4 regions of the Lysinibacillus sp. FSL H8-0500 genome follow, and region 3 is predicted to be linked to each of the others. Evidence: riboswitches for the same ligand, from Rfam matches in the RefSeq annotation. Region 3 holds a riboswitch; each other region holds the start of a gene.

Region 1 (6,014 bases), 1.5 Mb from region 3:
ACGCCCGCATCTCCACTGGAAATTACAGAAACAATACTGCCAGCCTCTGCTTGACGCACGGCTTCCTGTGCACGTGAAACCTCCTCTGTCATACCCGTACTAACAATTGATTTGGCATTGACTAAATCTTGAATAAGCTCTACATAGGTTTTGTAGCCAATAATCATATCACTTTGTTGCAATGCCTCTACAGCACGTGTCGTAATATGCTTAAAATCTCCAGGTCCAAAGCCCACTACGAAAATTTTCCCTTTTTGTGCCATTTTGCTACCTCTCTTTCACCTTTTCGATCCCTTTAATAGCCGTTGTTTGTGCTGTACGCTGTAATGTACCTTCACGCAATGTAAAGACATGCTCCTTGTGTAAAGATTCATGATGTAAGTCTTGTACAAGTGCTCTCGCATGCTCTGTTGATGGCACACGATACCAATTGCCCTGCGGATAGGCAATGACAACGCAAGCATCCTTACACCGTCCATTACAGCGTGTTCTTGTCGTATGTATTTCTTGATCAAGTGCCTGCCGCTGTATTTCATCTCGAATGGCTTGTGTAATATCCTCCGCATCCTTTTTCATACAGCTACTGCCGTTGCAAATAAAGAGATGTGTTTGCATCCCCTCTAAATTCCATGTTGTCATCTAATCGCTCCCTTCATTTGCTTTTTTGGAAAAGAAAAAACCTTTACTCTTCGCTTGAGAGTAAAGGTTTTATAGAAGCTTAATAAAAACGAATAAAATGCTGGTACCCGCTCTTGCTCCAACTTCTCCCTCCGAAAAGTTTGCATGCACAATCAATTAAGCAGGTTTCCTGACTTAAGCTTCATCTTACTTTCACGCCTTCCCAGTTTGCACAAGTGGCTTTGTGATTTCATCAGCTATTACAGTAGCGGGGGCTGTATTGGATTTTCACCAATTTCCCTATTATCTCGAAAATTTGAGCACTTATTGATGTTTTTATATGAAATTATTATCGTTATCCATGAATAGAAAACTGTCTCTATCATAGCTTATTATTTTAAAATTTCAATATTTCTTTAACAATTTGTGATAAATTTATCAGTTTTGGTTATCAGAATTTTCGACATTGACGCCCAATTCAAAAAAATTTTATAAAAAGTATAGCATATTTATGGAAATGCATGTTACAATTTGTCGTGAAATCTCACAATTCTATATTTTTTTCGGTGTAAAATGCTTGTTATTTTACTTAAAAGGGAAGTCGGTGTAAGTCCGACGCGGTCCCGCCACTGTAATAGGGAGTTTTATAGAAAATGCCACTGTCCAACGGATGGGAAGGCCTATAAAATAGTGAACTAGAGCCAGGAGACCTGCCGAAAAATACGTGACCGTTTCAGCCTACGAGGATAGGTGTGCAACTTAGCAGATACGCATGTTTTTGCTCTCTTAGTATGCACTTTTCCTGTAGCGGAGAAGTGCTTTTTGTATGGACGTGGCCAAATAGCCTGTTTAGCGAGCAACAGGATGCTTATGGACTCATGCGAAAGTCTAAATACGCAAAGAAGAATTTCTCCGCACGTAATATTTTTACAATTTATTCAGAATGAGGAGGAAAAATATTGAAGCTTTCTTGGTGGAAATTTAGTTATTTTTTAGTGGCATATTTAATGGTGCCAAAACAAGCTTTTGCCATGCATATCATGGAAGGTTTTTTACCAATTGAATGGGCGATTTTTTGGTGGGTTATCTCTATTCCCTTTATTGTACTAGGATTGCGCTCCATTCGAAAAACAGTCGAAGCAAACCCTGAAACAAAAATGATATTAGGTCTTTCAGGAGCCTTTGCATTTGTCCTATCTGCCTTAAAAATCCCGTCTGTTACAGGGAGCTGCTCGCATCCTACAGGTGTTGGGCTTGGTACAGTGTTATTTGGTCCATTGGCAATGAGTGTAATTGGAACGGTTGTTTTATTATTCCAATCCTTACTTTTAGCACATGGGGGCCTTACAACGTTAGGAGCAAATGCCTTTTCAATGGCGATCGTAGGTCCTTTTATCGTGTATTTTGTCTTTAAAGGGGCACAAAAAATAGGTTTGTCGTTTTCATTAGCTGTGTTCTTCGCTGCCATGCTTGGCGACTTAGGCACATATGTTGTGACTTCTGTACAGCTAGCACTTGCCTTCCCTTCTGAGGTGGGTGGCTTCGCCGCATCCTTCACAAAATTCGCAGGTATTTTTGCTTTAACACAAATTCCATTAGCCATTAGTGAGGGGATTTTAACAGTAATTGTGATGAACTTCTTGAAAAAATATAATATTAGCGAATTAAAGGCATTACGTGTTTTCTCAGCAAAGGAGGCACACTAAGATGAAACGTACTTTATTACTATTAGCCATTGTTGTCCTGTTAGCCATTATCCCCCTGTTTATTCAAAAGGGTGCAGAGTTCGGTGGTGCTGATGGTGAGGCCGAAGCAGCCATTGGCGAAATTAATAAGGATTATGAACCATGGTTTGAAAGTTTATGGGAGCCGCCTAGTGGTGAAATTGAAAGCTTACTATTTGTACTACAGGCTGCGATTGGCGCAGGCTTTATTGGCTACTTTATCGGCTATATGCGCGGCAAGCATAAAGAAGGCTAAATACGATGCTATTAATCGATAAGTATGCTTACCTTAATAAACTAGCGCACGTTCATCCACTAGAAAAAATGATCTTTTCCTTAGGACTATTGTTATTATCCCTAATTTTAAGAGATGAACAGCTTTCACTCATTACATTTTTTGTAATGAGTGCTTTTATCATTTTCGGCGCAAAAATCCCATTAAGCTATTATGTAAAACTATTGCTATTACCAGCCTTTTTTTTATTCACTAGTCTTGTATCCATTTTAATCTCAATTGCACCATCTACACATGTGCTACCTCCTCACATTTGGTCTTTCACCTTTAGCAATTGGACGATTTTTATTGGGCAGGCCAGTATGACAGCAGCACAGCAATTATTTTTTATTGTGCTTGGTAGTATCAGTTGCTTATATTTTTTAATCCTAACAACCTCAGTTCAAGGAATTTGCTATGTTTTACGACAATGGCGATTTCCAGTGTTATTAGTTGAATTAGTAGAGCTAACCTATCGTTTTATTTTTCTTTTTTTAGCTAGTATGCAAAAAATTTACCTCGCCCAGCAAGCACGTCTCGGCTATTATTCACCTATCCAATGGCTACGTTCACTATCCATGCTGATAGCAGCATTATTTGTGGAGATGTTTCAGCGGAGTCGAGCGCTTAACAATGCGATGCAGTCACGTGGTGGCGAGGCTGTCTATTGGCAGAAAGCAAGCTCTTATAACAAGAAAAATTGGCTAGGCATGGCACTTATTTTTCTACTCTTTATCGTATATGGAGGTTTTTTCGCATGACAGCCTATTATTTTGAACTTCATCATCTGTCCCATATTTACGCAGATGGCACAACAGCGCTCACAGATATTTCATTGCAAATTCCAAGGGGGAAAAAAATTGCGATCCTTGGACATAACGGTGCAGGAAAATCAACATTATTTCAGCATCTTAACGGGATATTAAAGCCTACTACAGGCACTATTTCTTTTCAGGGTAACAAGCTTCAGTACAGCAGCAAAGCTTTAAAGACCCTTCGTCAACAGGTTGGTATTGTCTTTCAAGATGCAGACCACCAGCTTTTTTCAGGCACAGTCAAGCAAGATATAGCGTATGGACCGCTTAATTTGGGCTGGTCTACTGAAAAAATTGAGGAAAAGATCGCCTGGGCGGTTGCACAAACAGAGGTAGAGAATTTACTAGATAAGCCGATTCATTTCTTAAGTGTTGGACAAAAAAAACGTGTGGCGATGGCTGGTGTTTTAGCAATGGAGCCATCTGTTCTCTTATTAGATGAACCAACAGCAGGTCTGGATCATTATTATGCTACACAAGTTTTACAATACCTAGCAAAATTAGAGGATGGGGAAAGAACCATTCTATTAGCAACACATGATATTCAACTCGCCTATGAATGGGCAGAGCAAATTATTGTGATGGAGGCAGGGTCAATCATTTATAATGGTGATCCCATCACTCTATTCTATAACGAAGAACTATTAAAACGTGCCCATCTTGAACGCCCATGGGTCTTTGCGATGGCCATGCTATTACAAGAAAAAAAGATCTTAACGAGCAAGGAGCCAATACCTCGTTCTAGGGATGATTTACACAGACTTATTCAACAGCTTTAAACAGTTTGACCAGGGGCTAATTTAAGCAGCAGTGAAAATTTTTCCTCATTTACGAAACTTTTCTATTAGTTAATCGTATAAATATAGTCAAGGCGTTCAATAGGCAAAAATAAGAACTATGATTTCCATCTAAGTAAGAAGATAGCAAAAACTCTTCTATCTTTAGAATAGAACGGAAGTAAGGGTTTGAAAATTTATGTTTATTGGGAGGCCAAACTTAACATATGAAGGAGAGAAAGTTATTGAGAAATTGGTTGAAGAAATCCGTCACTGTGGTAGCATCTGCTGCACTAATGGTCCCTGCTGTCTCTGCCTTTGCGGAGACCCCACAGCCTGCTACAAAGAATGGCAAGCTTGAACAACTTATGCTTGCAAGTAATCAAACACGAACAGGACAAAATTCACAGAATAGCGAAAAATGGATCAGCAAAAATACAATTGTTATTAAGCATGTAGGGCTTGATCAAAATGTACATAAAAAAATTGGTGCTAAGGTCCTCCGCTCCATTCCTTCATTAGGATATGATGTTATTCAGTTAAACAAGGACGTCTCGCTTGAAAAAGCTGTCTCTTACTATTTACAGCAGGATGGCATTACAAGCGTATCCCCTAGCTATATATACCATACATTTGCCACGGACACCGATCCCAAGAAAGAAGAAATGTATCATTTAAGCCTGCTACAAATAGATAGGGCACTTAAATTAGCAGGTGATCATGAAGTAACGGTGGCTGTGATTGATTCGGGCGTGGACTTTAAGCATCCCGATTTAAAAGCTCAAGTACTACCGCCCTATAACGCAGCCGCACCAGCTAATACAACTTATACAGCCGATCATGGTACACATGTAGCAGGAATTATTGCTGCTGCAAAAGATAATGGTATTGGCGGACATGGCATTCATCCAAAAGCTAAGCTTCTACCCATTGATGTATTTAATGGCAAGGAGGGCGCCGATGATTTCACAATCGCACAAGGTATTCTATACGCCATTGAACAAGGCGCTGATATTATTAATATGAGCCTTGGCGGCTATGGAGAGTCTCCACTTATGCAAGAGGCTGTCCAAAAAGCGATTGATAGCGGCATTACCATTGTAGCTGCTGCAGGCAATGAGGCGACAGATGAATACTCCTTCCCTGCTTCCTTTGAAGGTGTCATTAGTGTTGGCTCAACAAATAACAAAAATAAGCTATCCAGCTATTCCAATTATGGGCCATCTGTTGATATTGTGGCACCAGGTGAAGATGTATATAGTACCGTTTATGACACGAAAAAGGGATCGTCCTTTATTAAATTTAGTGGTACATCCATGGCATCACCTGTTGTGGCAGGAATTGCATCCTTGCTTAAATCAAAATATCCACATTTAAAGCCCTATGAAATAGAAGCCATTCTTGAAATGTCTGCACAAGATTTAGGTGAGAAAGGCTATGATCTTACGTATGGGCATGGGCTTGTTGATCCTATTAAAGCCCTACAATTCGATCTTCAGAAGTTGCCTAAGCATTATTCAGAAACAGTGGAAGAACGTCTTACAAATGCCAAAGTATTGACTAAAAATACAGTGAATACGGAACAGGGTGTGTTTGAACAGCCTGATGAAAAGAAATGGTACAAGGTCGATTTAGAGGCTGAGGAATATGCACAGTTCACATTAAAAGGTGCAGATAAATATGATTATGCCTTTGATCTATACTTCTATCCCACTAGTCATTTTGGTGAGGTTGAGCCTATCCATGTTAATGATGTGCGCATAGGCAAAAAGGAAGGCTATCTATTTAAAGCTGAGCAAGAGGGTAC
Region 2 (6,014 bases), 1.9 Mb from region 3:
GCTCTATAAATGCTTCATAGTCATCATTCGATAATTGTTTCTTTCGCCAAGCATTACGATTTCTTTTCACCTCATCAGATTGTGGAAAGCTACCGATTGTCGTTGTTGGGAACAGCGGTAATGCTAAGGCTTGTTGTTGAATCGCTTGGCGCTGCGTAAAATCACTGTGTCGTTCAAAATCTTGCGTTGTCACAGTTTGAACAGCTTGCTGTATCAACTTGTTTTGGCGGATTGGATGATTTTTTAGACCTTCAATCGCCTTCATACTTTCTGAAAAATTATGTTGTAAGGTACCATCTTTATCTCGTCTACATTTAGTTAGCCCTGTAATTTCAACGATTTTTTCATCCGCGAAGGCTAGCGCCTGCTTTAAAACAGGCTCAAGTTTATTTTCAAGAGAGGTTGTGATAGGTACATGCTGTAGGTTACTGGATGGTTGAATCCATAGTTCTGCCGCATGACTTAGCTGTTCAATGGCTTGAATCGTTGCGTTGACCTCTGCAAGGTTTGAACGCCAAATATCACGGCCATTTACAACCCCAATTGCCAATACTTTATCCTGCGGGAAACCAAATTGACGAAGTGACGCCATATTTCCTTTATAGCCATGAACAAAGTCTAGGCCAAATCCTTGAACAGGCAGCGTAATCAATGTTTCATAGGCACATAATGCTTCAAAATAAGTCTGTAGCACGATCTTAGCCTCTGGAACGGCAACAGCTAACTGCTCGTAAATTTCTTGCACTAGCTTTATCTCTGCTGGATCAAGAGTTGTAACAAGGGATGGCTCTTCTAGTTGAATCCAAGTGGCACCTGCATCCACTAACTCTTTTAATACCTGCATATAGAGCGGTATTAAGGCTAATAAGTATTCAACCTGTGTTAATTTGTTGTAGCCTTTCGTTAGCTTGCAAAATGTATAGGGACCAATTAATGTCGGTTTCGCAATGATTCCGAATGCTTCCTTCGCCTCTAAAAAGTCGGCTAATACTTTATTTTCTGTTAGCTGCAAGGTTTGTCCCTCATACTCTGGAACAATATAGTGATAATTGGTATTAAACCATTTTGTCATTTCACTAGCTACGGCTGTTTTGTTCCCTCTTGCTACACTATAGTAGGTATGTAAATCGACTTTACCACCTTGCCAGTTAAAGCGTTTTGGTACTAGACCAAACATCAAAGCCGTATCTAACATTCTATCGTAATACGTAAAGTCGCCAACCGTCACCATATCGATACCAAGGTGTAGCTGCTTGTCTATTCTCGATAAACGGATCTTCTTTAATTTTTCCTCAAAGTCTTCTTCAGAAATTTCATTACGCCAAAATGCCTCTAATGCTTTTTTCCATTCGCGATCTTCCCCTATATATGGGTAGCCGATGAGTGTGCTTGTATAGGTCATGTTTTAATCTCCTTTTTTAAAAAAATAAAAAGCCATTCTCCTATTTGGAAAATGGCTGCATGTTAAAATTATTAATGCTAAAACAATACGAAAAGTATCTCCTTTCGCATAAACATTATCGCACGGTGCCTATCTGGTCACTTTTCACCACCTATTTCCTCGTAGGTATTTGGTGTGTACTAGAAATTGGCAGGTCTCCTGGCTTTTCATCAACACGCCTCACAGCCTTCCCAGTTTCCCCAGTGGCATTTGTGATTTGCTCCGAATTACAGTTGCGGGACAGCGTCGGATTTGCACCGACTTCCCTTTTAAGCCAAACTCTCGTTTGGCACCAAGTCTTACACATTATTCAATTATGTTCCTACTATAACATACATTTCAGAATAGTGTAATTATTTTATACTATTTATTTTGCTAAATGTTCTAAACTAATTGGATTACTAATTTTAATAATAAAACTTTCATGAGTTTTTTACTCCCAACCCTAGCATGAAAATGTGGTGTTCTTGCCAAGAATGTTAGCAACTACAAATAGGATGTAAGACATGGTTTTTTATGATGGCTTAGACCTTGGAAATAAAACTGTTTAAGTGAATTTTGTTGGTAGTTCCTATGCATGTAGAGGATAACTACGGACAGAAAAATGCCTATCTTCAAATTCACTCACTGTTTGTGATTTTAACAGAATGGTGTGAGATCAATGGAAGTCTTTAGGAAGAATATTTTCAGGAAACCGAGACATTCCCTATCCCTACAAAGGATTTATTTCGTCTGTTAAAGTGATTATAAGACTATTGTGTAACCCATGTTGTGATGAAAAGTACAAGCGTCTACTGGAAGCCTGAGTTTTATCCCCCTGGTAATCATGAGAGTGTGGGAAAAAGAAAATGTATGCTTCCCGTTAAGGGAAATCCACATCTTAAATCAGCCATGAGGCAACCTGGGCTGTTTCAAGAGGTCGAAATCGTTGGTATTGGCCACTTGCAGCACGTAGGAGCAAGAAAAAAGCACTCGTTGCGATTTCGCATCGAATGCTTCGAATTATTTACTCCATGTTACTGCCCTATAAAGAACCACAAGTGATATAGCGTAGCCAAAGACCAAGAATTTTAAACCAAGATACTTTCTCCGCAGGTACCTTTGCTTTCTCATTGTCTTTTTCACTGTGTATAGAATAACCTAGTTCCAATAATAATATTCAAATGACAAAGGCATTCTTTATTTTCACAGAAAAAAACTGTTAAGGTCATTTATTAGTATGTGAGGAACCGATATTGGTCGAAGTTTTGAGGAATTGTTTATGCAAAATGAACAAAGGCTAAAAATTATAAAAGATAGCCCTGTGTATAGATACATTGAAATAACTAAACGCAATTAAATATGCAAAAGTTATCTTGTGAAAAATGGAGGGTTTTAAGGATTTACATTCCCTACTTTTAACCAACATAATATGGTAGAGTATAAAAGAATTTAAAATACACAATGCCTCTTTCAACTTTTCTAAAAGTCGATGGTGTCAATAAAATAGGAGTTATCTAGTAATGATGTCAAGAGAAAAATTAGAAAACAATCAAGTTTTTCTGTATGTAATTGTTTTGTTAATAGCAGCAAGTGTAGGGTTATTAGCACCCCGTATCGGTATGCAACTTGACGTTACCATTTCATTTGTTATTGCTATTTTAATGTATAGCATGTTTTCGCAAATCCCATTTACATCTTTAAAAGAATCGTTTTCTAATCGTCGTTTTATTTGGGCTCTGCTAACTGTCAACTATATGGCTGTACCTATCGTTGTATGGCTGCTAGCAAGGCTATTACCGGAACATCCCCCTTTATTGCTTGGTGTTTATTTAGTATTACTGACACCATGCATTGATTATGTGATTGTATTTACGGCACTTGGACGTGGTAATGAAAAGGCCATGCTAATCTCGACACCCATTCTCTTCATTACTCAAATGCTATTATTGCCTTTATATTTATGGTTATTTATAGGGAATGAAGCAGCGAAAATTGTTGAAGTAGCCCCTTTCCTAGAGGCATTTTTCGGGCTTATTGTCATACCATTAGTCATTGCTATTACTCTCCAACTGTTTGCTAAAAGATCACAAGTTGGGAATAAATTAATTCATCTATCTGCATGGCTCCCTGTTCCGTTTATGGCGTTAACGCTTTTTGTTGTAGTCGCATCTCAAATTGGAAAATTATCGACATCATTTGAATGGATCATAAAGGTTATCCCCATATATATCGCCTTTATGATTATGATGCCGTTTATTTCTAAATTCATTGGAAAATCGTTCAAATTGGATATTGAATCAGGTAGAGCATTGATTTTTAGCGGTTCTACTCGTAATTCGCTGGTCGTTCTTCCTCTAGCTCTATCTTTGCCAGACCATATAAATACGTTAGTCGCTGCAATTATTGTTACACAAACAATTGTAGAAATTATAGGGGAAATTATTTATATTCGCGTTGTTCCGAATTTACTTAAATAAGCTAGTCTCGAAATAATTTTTTATCTAATTTGTGGAAAGAACGACTTGCTTAAACACGCTCTTTCCTCTTATTTTATTATTTTCCGATAGAAGACCCCCACTTTAAGGAACGTGAAGGAGATAGTCCTGTGAGTAAGGGGGAGATGAATGTCGATCTAAATTGTCGTACAATTAGAATGTATGTGCTCTAATGAACCTGTACAGTTTGCTCTTTGAAAACTGAAGATAGGAGGTTGTAACAGGAAAGTTCGTCTGTTATGTAAAATCTTCAACGTTCTATCGCTCTGTCTAGCCGAAAAGCGAAAACCAAGCAGTACGCTAGACAGCGGAGTCCAATGTACAATCCTTGCAAGTTTTTCACCGTAGGGCCTACGGGTAGAGCCTGCTACTATAACTAGACGTTGGTCTGGTGTTCGCAGCAGTCCCACACTTCTATAAGTGAGGGTAGTTCAACAGTTTTGTTAGCACTTTTACTTCACCTTTTTTTCCACTAAAAAGCGCCACTTTAAACAGTGATCACCTCAATTTGTATAAACTATCTCCTTTGAATGATAAATTAATAGTACATTTATAAGTATATGAACAAATATAAGGAAGCCTTATTTTTCTCGACTATAAACAGAAACAAGGCATGCCTCTTTCCCTCGTAACTTATACTCAAAATGGTTGATAATTGAATGACTACATCATTTCATATGCTAACAAATGATGTAGCTGTAGCTATTGGACTGACGACTGCTTTAATATAGAAGAAAATGGGTGTTTTTAAGGTTGAAGAAGTGCTTATACGGGGATATATTTAAGTCAACGATTATAGAAGAAGGAGTGAAGAGAAGGTGAAAATAAAAATAATTTTATTTTTGTTTATTTGTTCTGTATGGTTAGTGGCTTGTAGCAGTAATAAAGAAACAACACAACCTATAGAAATTCGAGAATTAATTAATTTTGAAGATGAAAAACCCGACACATTACAGCTAATCTCTGATGCGAAGGATATTAACATTATAGAGGAAACATTTAAAAAAGCTAGAGAATTCGGTGAAGTGGATAACAAAATAGTTCCGCAATATAAGATCAAACTCAACGATGATGAATATTATTTATGGATAGACCATACAGTCACAGGGACAATAGCAAATGTAAATAATAGAAATATATTTTACAATATTCTAGCTACTGACGAATTTAAAGAGGCTATTAAGTATCGAGAACAAAAATAAATTACTTCTATTATGGTGTAGCAACAATCTGTCAGAAAAGACATTTCTCAAAGATGGTTGCTATTTTTAGTGTCTTTCTTAAAATCTATTAATCTCCAAGACTTCACCCAAAAGATGCCTTCATCCCGTTTCCTTATATTATATTAATAGTTTTCGATACAGTTTTGTCAGTTTAGCGATAAATATTTGTTAACAAAGAGAGTGCCCTATAACTTTATCCAAGTACTGTTCCCTGCTTGACCTCTGCCCTGCCAGAAGTGTAATGTCCTTAACATTTTTTCAGAGGTGAGTTAACCATTCTCCTCCCCATCTTCCTAATTGCCTGAGCAGCCTTGTTTTTCCTAACTTCCTATAGTAAAACAAAAAAATGGTCAACCAGAAATATTTCTGATTGACCTTACCCTATCTTTAGCGACTTCTATATAAAAGAAATCTACAGAAAAGCAAGAAGCTATTGCAATGCTTCTATATCTAAATTTATATTTTTAGCTTCTGTAATAATATTTTTAATTAATATTTCAACGGATTGATTTTTGGCTAATCTTGTACTTTGGCCAGACCATAGCGACATAAAATCTCGATTGTTTTGTGCTGAGGAAGTCTTCCTAATTTCTTGAGTTAATGTGTTTTGAACAGGATAATCTGGCAAAAATTCTTCGTGTTCGCTCATTTTTAAAATGAATTTATTTTTAATTCCTCTTGCCCATTTACCTGAAAAAGAACGAGTTAATACAGTCTGATCTTCATTAGCATGAAGAATTGCTTCTTTATGTGCCTTATGTGCTCCACTTTCAATACAAGTCAAGAAAGCCGTCCCCATCTGTACTCCCTTCGCTCCTAAGCAGAGGGAAGCCATCAACCCTCTCCCATCCATAATTCCTCCGGCGGAAATAA
Region 3 (6,014 bases):
AGGTAGAAATGCATCATTTGCTACTGCTAAATAGCCAGCCTCACTTAAATGAATATTTTCTGGATTTGGTAGATAGCTTAGAACATCCTTTGCCACAATATTATAGGTTGGCACAAACGTTGCTCCTGCTTTTTCAACCGTTGATTTTAGTGTGGTATTAAGTGTAGCCAGCAGCACTTTAAACTGCGCTTGTAGTTTTTCCTCATAATAGGGGAAAGAATTATAATAGCCCATTACATATACTTCTGCTTGTGGATTCAGTTTTTTAATTTCCGTTAAAATGGTTCCAATATTTGTGACGGCTTCCTTTGTCGCCTTGATCATGGCAGCTGTATCAATGCCTGTTTGCTGAGATTCTTTTAAAATAGGCAATAAATCATTGGCACCAGCAGTTAATGTAATAATTTCAGCATTTTTAATAGCATCATGTAGCTTTACTTGTTCACTTGTATAGCCAAAACCTGTCACTGCTTTTTCTACATTATTATGGATATCCGTTAAAATATTTGTCGTTGAGTAGCCCGACATCGCAAAGCCCTTATTATAGGAAGCTAAAAAGCCTTCATGTTGCAATGCCTGGGCTACAAAATCTGTGTAGCCTAGCCCAATAACCCCTAGCTCATTTATACCTTGAGCTAATGAATCACCAAGTGCCACATAATCTGCTTGAACGACCCAGCTCGGTGCGATATTGTCACTTTGTCCCTCTGCGTTGGCTGCTGTAGGTACAATGAGCTGTAAAGTAAGGATACTCGCAGCTAAAAAACGAAATTTCTTTGATAATTGCATACACTTTCGCCTCCATCTATAAAATAGTACATGTATCCACCATTTTACTAGAGAAAGGTTAAAAATAGGTTAAATAATAGCATTTTTTTAAATTTCTATACCTTATTTAATCAGTCTGTACCTTTCCATAAATTCCACCTCCCCCAACGGCAATCGCTAGTTGACCTGTTCTTGCTTGATCTATTAATATTGCAATTTTAGAGGGGACAATTTGTTCAAGCTGCTCTACTGTTACATTGTGTAAAATATTCATCTCTGTCCCAAATGCTTGTAGTAATCGTTCCAGCATTTTAGGCCCAATCCCAGGAATAAAATCTAACGGCACTTGATGAATATAAGGGGGTCTCTGTCGTGTATTCGAAAAATCCTCCGATAGCTCCTGAATGCGTGTTGCTACACCCTTTATAATTTGTGTACTTCCACAATTTGTACAGTGAGTCTCTTGATTGTCAAGCTGTTCACCACATTTTGCACAGACGGTTTGATGGTATTTACCAAGTAAAGGATTTAACCCATAATTTGCGATGACTGCACGACCTTGCTGTTCATGAAGAGCCTTTTTTAATTCTGCAAAATTGGCTGCTGCTAATCGTAGTTTTTGATATTCACGTGCTATTTTTCCAAGTGAATGAGCATCAGAATTACTCACAAATGTATACGCCTGTAGCTCTTTTATCTGATGGACCATCATCGTATCAGAGCTTAACCCTAATTCAATGGCATCTATCATCTTCGGGTCAAATACCTCTGTTAAGCTACGCTGCACCCCTTTGCCAAACAGGCTTTTAAAGGGTGTAAAGACATGCGCTGGAATAAAAAGTCCATCCAATTCATAAACCTTTTGCTGTAATGTCTGTCCGTCACAATAGATTCGCTGTGAACTTAAATGAATATTTTTTATATGCTGAGACATCCAATTTGAAAATTGCTTCATTTGCAACAATGTAGGAAAATAAGCAAGCACATGAATAGGACCATGACAAAATTGATCATAAATCTCAATTTCCGAGCCTGGAATTAGTGTTGTTTCCTGAAAGCGTAGCCCTCCCTCTTCTAGCTCCTTCAGCTCTCCTTGTACTAATAATGTATCTATCTCCTCTATCACCTCTGGTGAATGGCAGTCAATAATACCTACTATATCCAAGCCTTTTCTTGCACTGGCCGTCTCTAAAATTTGTGTTAATGTTAGTGTTCTACTACCTGTAATTTTAACAGCTCGTCCACTGGCAGTACGACCAATATGAATATGTAAATCTGCATAAAACTCTTTCATGTTTAGCACTTCCTTTTGTATGGATAAAAAAGAAAAGTACCTTACATTCCTGCAAGGCATTTTATTGTTTACGATGATGTTTGATCGTTGGTAGCGCTAGAATTTGCTTCATGGGCATCTGATCCTTGAGCTGACATCGCTGCTGAATTGTACGCTACTAATGTAACACCTATAGCCTGTTCTAGCTCATTAATTTTTTCAAGTTGCTGGTGGTCAAGCTTGGCAAATTTCATTTCTTCCATTGTTCATCATTCCTTTCAACCATACAATTCCCTAAAACCAAGCTATCTATACAAGAAAAGGGCTATTAAGAAAGTGAAAATTTTCTCGTTAGCCCATTTATGTATCCAGCTATATTACCTTACTTTTACTGCACTTGCTCGATCTTTAGCATTTTTTGTAAATTGTTCAGGAACATAGGTAAGATATGGCTTACCTGTCAATGCATGTGTTTGAATATCAGCGTACACACCAAATACTTTTTGCAATAACGCAGGTGTTAGCACTTCCTCTGGTGTACCATGACATACAATCCGACCATGCTGTAACACATAAATTTGATCACAGTACATGGCCGCGATATTTAAGTCATGTAAAGCTGCTACTACGGTTAAATGTAAGGTTTGAATTAAATCCATAAGTTGAAGTTGATGTTGAACATCTAAATGGTTCGTCGGCTCATCTAATATTAGAACCTGTGCTTGTTGAGCGAGTGCTCGTGCAACCATTACGCGCTTTTTCTCGCCTCCTGAAAGAGAGCTAAAGCTTCGTTTCTCTAAATGAGATATACCCGTTTGTCTAAGAGCATCTTTAACAATTTGGAAATCTTGCTCCTGATCAAGCTCTAATAGCTTTTTATGTGGCGTTCTCCCCATACTGACTAAATCATGCACAGTAAAGTCAAATAACACAGGTGTTTCTTGACTTACAACAGCTAGGTTTTTAGCAATCGCTTTACTAGATTGCCTTAAAACATCCTGCTCATTTAATAAAATCATACCCTTTTCAGGCTTTAATAAACGATACATATTTTTCAGTAAGGTTGATTTACCACTACCGTTAGGGCCAATTAACCCAACAAATTGCTTTTCCTTTATATGAATACTGACTTCATGCAATATGCGCTGATCGTTAATGGAGAATGATACTTGCTTTGCTTCCAATGTCATGTCTATTAATCTCCTTCACCGAAAGAATAGTTATTTCGACGGAGTAGCCAAATAAAGAATGGTCCGCCACAAAAAGCTGTAATAATACCAATTGGCATTTCCTGAGGAGCAATAATAATTCGAGCCACTGCATCTGCCCAAACTAAGAAGATTCCTCCTAATAAGGCACTAATCGGGATAACGTATTTATAATTAGACCCAACAATTAATCGTACAATATGCGGAATAATTAATCCTACAAATCCAATAGAGCCGCTAACAGCCACAAGCACACCTGTTAACAGCGAGACAAGTAAGACTAGCTGTATACGAAATTGCTGAAGGTTCACCCCTAATGTTACGGCTGCCTCTTCACCTAATAATAGTAGATTTAAGTTTCGGTAATGGAGCCAAAGCAGTATAAGTACAACGAAAAGTACAATAGCAGGAACAATAATATTCGTCCATTTAGCTCCTGCTAGACTACCGAGCATCCAAAACATTACGGCCTTTAAAGCTCCCTCCTGCTTAGCCATCATTAAAATAAAATTCGAAACGGCTGTTAAAATAAAGGACACAGCCATTCCTGCCAGCAACAGACGGAAAATAGAGACTCGTCCACCAACACGTGATAAGAAAAATACAAGCACGATGGCAAGCAACGACCCTAAAAATGCAGATACAGAAAGAGCGTATATACCTAAAAATGAAAAAGCACCTAAAATAATAACAGAGGTTGCCCCCACCGCTGCGCCTGAAGAAATGCCCAAAATATAAGGATCAGCAATAGAATTTCGCACAAGCGCTTGAATAGCAGCTCCCGCAATGGCTAAGCCTGCTCCAACAATAGCCGCTAGTATGACACGCGGTACTCGTATTTGCCAAATAATAATTTCCTGTGAGCGACTCCAATCAGGCTCTATAAAGCTTTGGATAAAAGGGAGCTTTGAAAGAATAACCTTCCAAACATATAATGGTGTTACAGATACAGACCCGACCATTACAGCAAATGTCATTGAAATAATCAATACTAGAAAAAGTATTAATGAAAAAAATATAAATTTTTTATTCATCCGTTTAAACTCCTACAAATTTGATGGATGAAGCAATTAATCACACGTAGTTAAACCTGTAATAGTCGCTAACTATTTATCTCAACACCGATAAAGTTGTATCAAAATAAAAAAGGTATTCTATACAAAAATATGCATAGAAATACCCTCGATTAAACAAAGTCAGAAAATAACCAGCTATTGTCCGTAATTGCTTGCATCCTCGTGGGCATTACAGGTCTTACTAATTGGCAGGTCTCCTGGCTTCGATTCTACATCCTTATGACAGCCTTCCCATTCTTCAATAGTGGCATGAAATAGCATAGGACTCCTCGTTACAGTTGCGGGACAGCGTCGGTCTTTCACCGACTTCCCTTTTAAGTGACATAAAAAAGATGTCACACCAATAGTAGCGAATATTATAAAATGATCACGATTCTATCATACAGTTTTATAGCTGGTTAGTCTATAAGGAGCTACTATTTCACAGCCAACACTTTTGTTAACTAAATATAATTTTAGGTTGACACAAATACACTAGTTATTTACACTATCATTAATAACTTTATAAAAACTAGAGGTGAAAGCATGGCAACAGTTACAGAACACACGCATCATAAATTAAGAACCGTAGATATCGCTTATATTGGCTTATTCTCTACACTAATGATGATAGGTGCTAATATTACTTCCTTCGTACCATTTTTAGTAGTGGGTGGTGTCCCAATCACACTACAAACTTTTTTTGCTATTTTAGCAGGACTTATTCTTGGCAGTCGAAAAGGGGCGCTTGCTTGTACCGTTTATATGTGTATCGGTTTAGCAGGAGCACCTGTCTTTGCTCTCTTTAGTGGAGGCTTCAGTAAAATTTTAAGCCCTACTTTTGGATTTATTGTGTCATATATTTTAGTGGCATTTATTGCTGGTCTTATTGTAGAACGTAGCGGCACAAAGGTAAGGTACATAGTGGCTGCATTAGTAGCATTTGTTATCAATTATTTATTTGGAACAAATTGGATGTATTTTGCGTATAAAGTTTGGGCAAGTGCACCAGAAGGCTTTACTTATAAATTAGCGTGGCTGTGGATGGTTCCTCCACTACCAAAGGATATTATTTTATCTATCTTTGCAGGTATCTTCGCTCACCGATTACAAAAAACATTAAAAATCATTCCAATAAAATAACTTCATCCCTTCTTTAGTGACAGACTAAAGAAGGGCTTTTTATAATGACCTTCGATTGAAAGTTCCTGTTCATCATTTCTGCATATTTATTTGCTACAGTAAGGGCAAATAGGTAAGGAGGACATGATATGACAGTTAAAAGAAGATGGTCTATTGGGCTACTATCAGTAATAGCTTTGCTAAGTTTATCAGCTTGTACAGAGGATAAAACAAAGCCTACATCAATTTCAAATGATAATAATGAAACAGCACAACAAACAGATATAGACCATTCTACGATGAACCATTCAAATTCAGGAGAAGTGCCAGTTACGTTGAAAAATGCTGAAAATCCAAAGTTTCCAGTAGGTAGTACAGCTATTCTTACAGATGGGCATATGGAGGGTATGAAAGGTGCTGAAGCGACAATTGTTGGAGCATATGATACAACTGCTTATATCATATCCTATACGGCAACATCAGGTGGTCAGCGAGTGGAAAAACATAAGTGGGTCATTCATGAAGAATTAATTGAACCAGAGGAAGCACCATTAGCTTCTGGTACAGAAGTAAAAACGGCTGCTGCTC
Region 4 (6,014 bases), 1.1 Mb from region 3:
GAGGATGCCTTTAAAATGCTGAATGCTTATTTGGCGAATGATGCTGTTGGCGCTTTGACGATTTATCATGATTTACTGCGCCAAAAACAGGAGCCTATTATGCTTGTAGGTCTACTTGCCTCCAATGTTCGTACAATGTCGAATGTTTTTTATTTATTAAAAAAGGGCTATCATCCACAGCAAATTGCAAAAAATTTAAAAATCCATCCGTATCGTGTAAAGCTAATGGTTGAGCAACGCCACCGCCCTTCAGAGGAAAGTCTACTGCGGGCATTATACCAATTGGCTGAGGTTGATTTACAGTTAAAATCGACAGGTGGTAATCGTGAGCGCTATTTAGAACTTTTTTTATTACGACAGCTTTAACTTAGGAAAATCAAAAAGACCAGCTACCTTTAAAAGAGTAGTTGGTCTTTTACATCATTACGCTTTTTTAGCAAGGCGAGACTTTTTACGAGCCGCCGCATTTTTGTGGATAAGTCCTTTTGAAGCTGCTTTATCTAAAGATTTATAAGCCGCTTGTAAAAGCTCTTGTTTGTTATCAGCGTTAGCAGCAACAGCGTTTTCAGCTTTTTTAACTGTAGTACGCATTGCAGATTTAGCTTGAGAATTAGCAAGGTTTGCTTTTTCGTTTACTTTTACGCGTTTAATGGCAGATTTAATGTTTGGCATCTATTTCACCTCCTAAATTAGGTACGAGATGATAACTTCTCATTGATTTCTTGTGTCAATACAACAAAAATCATTTTAACAAACGCTTGGACAAATTGCAATAGATAAATGCAAAGAATATTTACTTGACAGTTTGAACAAACTATAGCTTGAGGTGAGCTGTATGCAAAATTTTAATTGGCAACGAACAGATTTAATCGATGAATCAGAAGAGGTAGTTGTCCATCAGACGAAAGAACAAAAAGAAAAGCTAGAACAGGCGAGCGGCATTCAAATAGAAGATCGGAATGCGGGTCGAGTAAAAATTACAGATGTTCTTGTAGACGCTGAAGGGGAAAAGCAAATTGGTAAAAAGGAAGGGCAGTATATTACACTTTCTGTCCCGACACTGACATTAGAAGATCGAGATGGCTTTGCACAACTAGAGCAGGAATTGCTTGTGAATTTCAAAAAAATGCATGATTCACTTTCTTGGCAAGAAGACGATAAAATTTTAATAGTTGGTTTGGGAAATCGTACCATTACACCAGATGCAATAGGTCCCTATTTAATTGATCATTTGCATAGTTTAGATGTCATTGATGAAAAATTTGTCATGTATGCTCCAGGTGTAACAGGACAAACGGGCTATGAAACAGGCGAGTTTGTAGCTGCCATTGCTAAGCGTCTACAGCCGAAATTAATCATTGTAGTGGATGCGCTTGCTACAAGAGCGAGTAATCGACTATGCAAAACAATTCAATTAACCGATACAGGCATCCATCCAGGCTCAGGGGTAGGCAATCAACGGCAAGAAATTTCCTATGAAATGCTTGGTATCCCTGTGACAGCTATTGGTATACCAACAGTGGTTGATGCGCCTGTATTAATTGCGGATGCGGTAGAAACAATGCTTCGCTCAATAGCTGCTCGTGTGGCTGAGCGTCATAAACCATCATCAAAGCTGTCTCTCTCCTCCTGGCAACCAGATATTCAGCAGGAGCTTGATATGTCTTTAGTACAGCCTATTTTTGGAGAATGGGCAACATGGTCGAGGGAGGAACGCCAGCAATTATTTGAAGAAACCTTGACAGGTGCACATACACAGCTAATGGTGACGCCAAAAGAAGCGGATTATTGGGTGGACCGCTATGCAAAATTAGTTGCCTCTATGTTAATGAATTGGGCAAGCGCTCTATAAAAACAGCTGTCTAAAATACTACAATTTATGCGAAAAACGAGAAAAATTTTTTCGTTCTAAATGCCATACCCCCTCCATACGATAAGGGGAGGAGGGTGTGACTTTGCTAAAAAAACTACAATGGTCATTTGGTCTATTATTGTTCTTTTTCGTATTACCTGTCATTGCTGGGCAACTTCCGTTCAACAAGCAAGCATCGACTCCGACGCAACAACCAGAAGATAAACAAGTCGTGTTTGCCGCTACTAATTTAGCTGAACAAAATGCACTTGAACAAACGAAAGAGCCTGAAGTAGCTGCTGATCCTTTTAAAGTGTTAGTGTTGTTTACACATTCACATGAAGCATATGAGCCAATGGTGAAAGCTGTAAGTGGTAAGGTAGCGACCTCTCATGAAACGGTCAATATTATGGGTTTTAAGGATAAGATTGTAAACCATTTTAATGTCAATGGCTTAACAACGAATGTATTGGATGTAGATGTGATGAAAGAATTAAAGCTAGAGGGCAAGGGCTATCATGAATCCTATAATGTGATGAGACCGCATCTAAGCAAGCATTTAGAAACAAATAATTATGATTTAATATTAGATTTACATCGTGATGCATTAAAGCATGAGTTAACAACTGTGGGGTATAATGGTGAGAATTATGCAAAAATTGCAATCGTTGTTGGTGCAGAGCATGCAAATTTCCGCTGGAATACTGCCTATGCTGAAAGTTTATCATCCACATTAAATGCAATTGTGCCTAAAATATCAAAAGGGGTTATTTCTAAAAGTGGTGATGGCGTTGATGGGCGCTACAATCAAGATTTAGCAAAGCAAATGATGATTGTGGAAATTGGTGGCATCGGCAATACTGAGGAAGAAGTCAATCGTACAATTGCCGTTTTAGGAAAAGCAATTGCCAAAGCATTTGTTAATGATACAAAAAAATAACTATATAGTAAAGGGAATATTAAGTCAGTGCCGCGCTGTTAACTGCGCCACTGGCTTTTTTCGGTTAATTACTTAGTGTAAGCCATTTTTTATAGGTGTATTAAAAAAACAACTATGTACGTTTCTACTAATCAAAAAGATTATTATACTGTCACTAATGAATAGAATCGCTACAAAAGGGTGAAATATAAGTAAACTTTTCCAACATTTTTTCTTTTTTATTATAATATTTTGAAAATAAGGAATTTGTGCTATACTTTCTAATAAGTGAATAGCAATTGCAGAATAAAGGTGCTCTTTTATAGAGCTTAATAGGGAATTCGGTGCAAAACCGAAGCTGTTTCCGCAACTGTAAGTGTAGATGACTACAGCGTAATACCACTGTCGAACGAGGAAAAATGCCTCCAGTAGATGGGAAGGTGCTGATTTTAGGATACACAAGCCAGGAGACCTGCCTTTATTTCATCGTATTAACTCTCTTCGGAAGCTAGGAGAACTTACGGCAAATAGACGGACAGGCAAACTGTATTTTACGCCTTTTTTCTGTTTTCCATTAGATGCTTCCCCCCTTTTTGGGAGAAGCATCTTTTTCTTTTTCGAGTTAATAGCAAGAACATTCACGAAATAATAAAATAGGAGGTTTTGCAAATGAAGATTTTCAAGAAATGGTGGCAATTAGCGTTTGCCCTGCTTTTAGCAGTTTCGCTTGTATCACCAACAGCAAGTGCCGCAGTATTACAGCCTGTAAACCAAGAACAACAAGCAACAACATTTGATGTTACATTATCTATTGATGGTTTATACGGTACAACTATTGTGCCAGAAACAATTGAGGATGTTGAAGCAGGGACAACGGCGCTAGAGCTTTTAGAACAAGTACTACAAGACAATAACAAACCCTATGTAGTAACTGTTCATCCTGTGTATGGGCCATACCTTGAATCAATTGATGGACTGGCTGCAGGGAGCTTAAATGGCTGGGATGGCTGGGTATATACAGTAAATGATATTAGCCCAACAGTTGGCTTAGGTGCTTACGTATTAGCTCCGAATGATGAAGTTCATGTGTATTACACTACATGGGCTCAGCTAAACACGCCAAGCACAGTTGCTGTAGATGATATAAATCCATCTGTTACGGTAAATTTAACTGGTGATTTATTGAATACGGGGACTGCTTCGAATTTAGCAAATTGGACAATTGACACAGGGACAACAGCATTAACAGCTCAGTCTGTTACTGTGAATACAAGCCAACAAGCTGTTATTACATTTGCAGGTCAAGCGGAAGAAGGCACTATTACGATTACAGCCTCTGCCAACGCATTACTTGGTAATTCAGCAAGCGAGCCACTTGAAGTGGACGTCCAATAGTTGGGTAAATTCATACTGACAAGGTGAAAGAATTCACCTTGTCAGTATTTAACTATTTATAGGGGAGTGAATTTTATATGGCTATATGGAAAAAGCAGCTACATATAGCGGTTATCTTTATTTTAATATTGTCGCTATTTTCTCCATCCATTACTGTAAAAGCACAGCATTTTGAAGGGGAAATATTCGATTCAATTATAGAAGATACTAGCGATATTGAACTTAATGATTCACCAGAGCAAGGCAATGCGAAAGAATCCAATAATGAACCAGAACTAGACAATTCAGCAGAACGGGATAATGTACTAAAATCTGAGAATGAAGTAGAGCATCTTATGCCACTACAGGATGCAATAGAATTTGCGCCCTTTTCAGGTAGTGAGATTCAGCTAAATACAGAGAAGCCTTTATTATTATTAGAAGGAGAAACATATCCACTTACTGTAACTGACGCAACAACAGAGGATAGTGCTATAGTTGTATGGTCTTCAAGCAAACCTAACATTGCGACAGTTGATGTCAATGGGCTCGTAACAGGCATTGCTATTGGAGATGCAGAAATTACTATTGCGATAGGTGCAGTATCTAAAACAATTAAAGTTCATGTTATTCCAGAGGCAGTAAAAGAAACAATAGATTTAATTATCGCACTGCCTGATGAATTAGAACCAACTGAAACGATCTATCAGCAATTACTTACGATCCGAGAAAAAGAAACTAATTTATCTAAGCTAAAAATACGAGATCTATTCGATAATACGTCTTATGACAAATTGCTACGTCAAAGAGAAGTTGAATTTACCATTAAATATATGGAGGATCCAGCTAACGCTACACCCGCAGTTGAGGAGATCACGACGTTAGATGAAAATCTTAGTGATCAACTAGAAAAAATACGTAAAGTATATACATCCTTTTTCTCAATTAGTGGTCGTTATCAGCCAACTGATTTGACATTAGAAGCACTTAATTATGCGTTAGCCAATAAAGAAGTTAAATATGCAATTCTTGCTATTGATACACTTCCTAAAATAGGGGATTTAACACCAGATCCAACTATAAAAGTGTTGCTTGACTATGCTAGAAAAAAATATGAGAGTATAACCAGCGTTCGACCAACACCTCCTTTATTTCCTGGTTTGCCTCCTGGAAATGAATCATTTAAAGTTGATGTAACAAATAGACAGGAACTTTTTGATAAAGAAGTTAAATATGTTGAACTATTAATTGATGCAATTGATACAAATAGCCCATTAGTAAAAAATCAATTAAAGGCAGCAAACGATGCATATAGTAACTTGAAGAAGCTCAAAGATGCTAGTAATAAGGCACAGCACACTAAAGTATCAAACTATAATGATCTCCTTGAAAAGGAGAAAATAATTAATGCAGAGGGCGATATTAACCAAGTTATTGCCAAAATTGATGCACTTCCTTCTGTAGAAGAACTTGTTTGGGCTGATTATCTAAAAATATTTGAAGCTCAACAAGCCTATGACCAATTATTAGCGATTCATAAAGAGCTAGTAACAAATTATGCTAAGCTAGGGGTTTTACAAAAGCGTCTTATACAATTACAGCCGCCAACAGTTGATACATATACTACTGTTGCCGAATATTTAACCAAAAATTTAAATAGTCCTGGTTATGGGTACGAATGGACGATGATAACATTAGCCCGCGGTGATCATTCTGCGAAGTATGCAACTTACTATGATCAATATTATCGTAATATTGTAAACCATGTAAAAGCCACGAATGGTGAAATAGATAAGCAAGCAACAGACTGGGCTCGCGTTATTATAGCTCTTACAGCAATTGGAAAAGACCCGACGGATGTTGCTGGCT

Evidence for each region. A riboswitch is a leader RNA that binds a small molecule or an ion and turns the genes downstream of it on or off. The one in region 3 is predicted to bind cobalamin.
Region 1: linked by a shared signal. The riboswitch ahead of MHB44_RS13250 (energy-coupling factor ABC transporter permease) and the one ahead of MHB44_RS20280 (iron chelate uptake ABC transporter family permease subunit) in region 3 are both predicted to bind cobalamin.
Region 2: linked by a shared signal. The riboswitch ahead of metE (5-methyltetrahydropteroyltriglutamate--homocysteine S-methyltransferase) and the one ahead of MHB44_RS20280 (iron chelate uptake ABC transporter family permease subunit) in region 3 are both predicted to bind cobalamin.
Region 4: linked by a shared signal. The riboswitch ahead of MHB44_RS15060 (DUF4430 domain-containing protein) and the one ahead of MHB44_RS20280 (iron chelate uptake ABC transporter family permease subunit) in region 3 are both predicted to bind cobalamin.

Annotation. Positions count from the first base shown of each region.
Region 1 is NZ_CP150292.1:2,760,659-2,766,672, forward strand. Features, by position in the region: gene cobJ (precorrin-3B C(17)-methyltransferase) at 1-263, opposite strand, end outside; gene MHB44_RS13245 ((2Fe-2S) ferredoxin domain-containing protein) at 268-639, opposite strand; cobalamin riboswitch at 781-961, opposite strand; cobalamin riboswitch at 1,166-1,351, shown strand; gene MHB44_RS13250 (energy-coupling factor ABC transporter permease) at 1,578-2,324, shown strand; gene MHB44_RS13255 (energy-coupling factor ABC transporter substrate-binding protein) at 2,326-2,598, shown strand; gene cbiQ (cobalt ECF transporter T component CbiQ) at 2,604-3,377, shown strand; gene MHB44_RS13265 (ATP-binding cassette domain-containing protein) at 3,374-4,210, shown strand; gene MHB44_RS13270 (S8 family serine peptidase) at 4,453-6,014, shown strand, end outside.
Region 2 is NZ_CP150292.1:2,343,349-2,349,362, forward strand. Features, by position in the region: gene metE (5-methyltetrahydropteroyltriglutamate--homocysteine S-methyltransferase) at 1-1,402, opposite strand, end outside; cobalamin riboswitch at 1,573-1,753, opposite strand; gene MHB44_RS11185 (bile acid:sodium symporter) at 2,944-3,900, shown strand; gene MHB44_RS11190 (hypothetical protein) at 4,737-5,120, shown strand; gene MHB44_RS11195 (nitronate monooxygenase) at 5,572-6,014, opposite strand, start outside.
Region 3 is NZ_CP150292.1:4,235,662-4,241,675, forward strand. Features, by position in the region: gene MHB44_RS20260 (S-layer homology domain-containing protein) at 1-789, opposite strand, end outside; gene MHB44_RS20265 (endonuclease Q family protein) at 896-2,062, opposite strand; gene MHB44_RS20270 (hypothetical protein) at 2,131-2,304, opposite strand; gene MHB44_RS20275 (ABC transporter ATP-binding protein) at 2,419-3,231, opposite strand; gene MHB44_RS20280 (iron chelate uptake ABC transporter family permease subunit) at 3,237-4,283, opposite strand; cobalamin riboswitch at 4,495-4,685, opposite strand; gene MHB44_RS20285 (biotin transporter BioY) at 4,851-5,447, shown strand; gene MHB44_RS20290 (YdhK family protein) at 5,576-6,014, shown strand, end outside.
Region 4 is NZ_CP150292.1:3,154,926-3,160,939, reverse strand. Features, by position in the region: gene holA (DNA polymerase III subunit delta) at 1-366, shown strand, start outside; gene rpsT (30S ribosomal protein S20) at 424-672, opposite strand; gene gpr (GPR endopeptidase) at 836-1,852, shown strand; gene spoIIP (stage II sporulation protein P) at 1,950-2,792, shown strand; cobalamin riboswitch at 3,065-3,266, shown strand; gene MHB44_RS15060 (DUF4430 domain-containing protein) at 3,441-4,166, shown strand; gene MHB44_RS15055 (S-layer homology domain-containing protein) at 4,244-6,014, shown strand, end outside.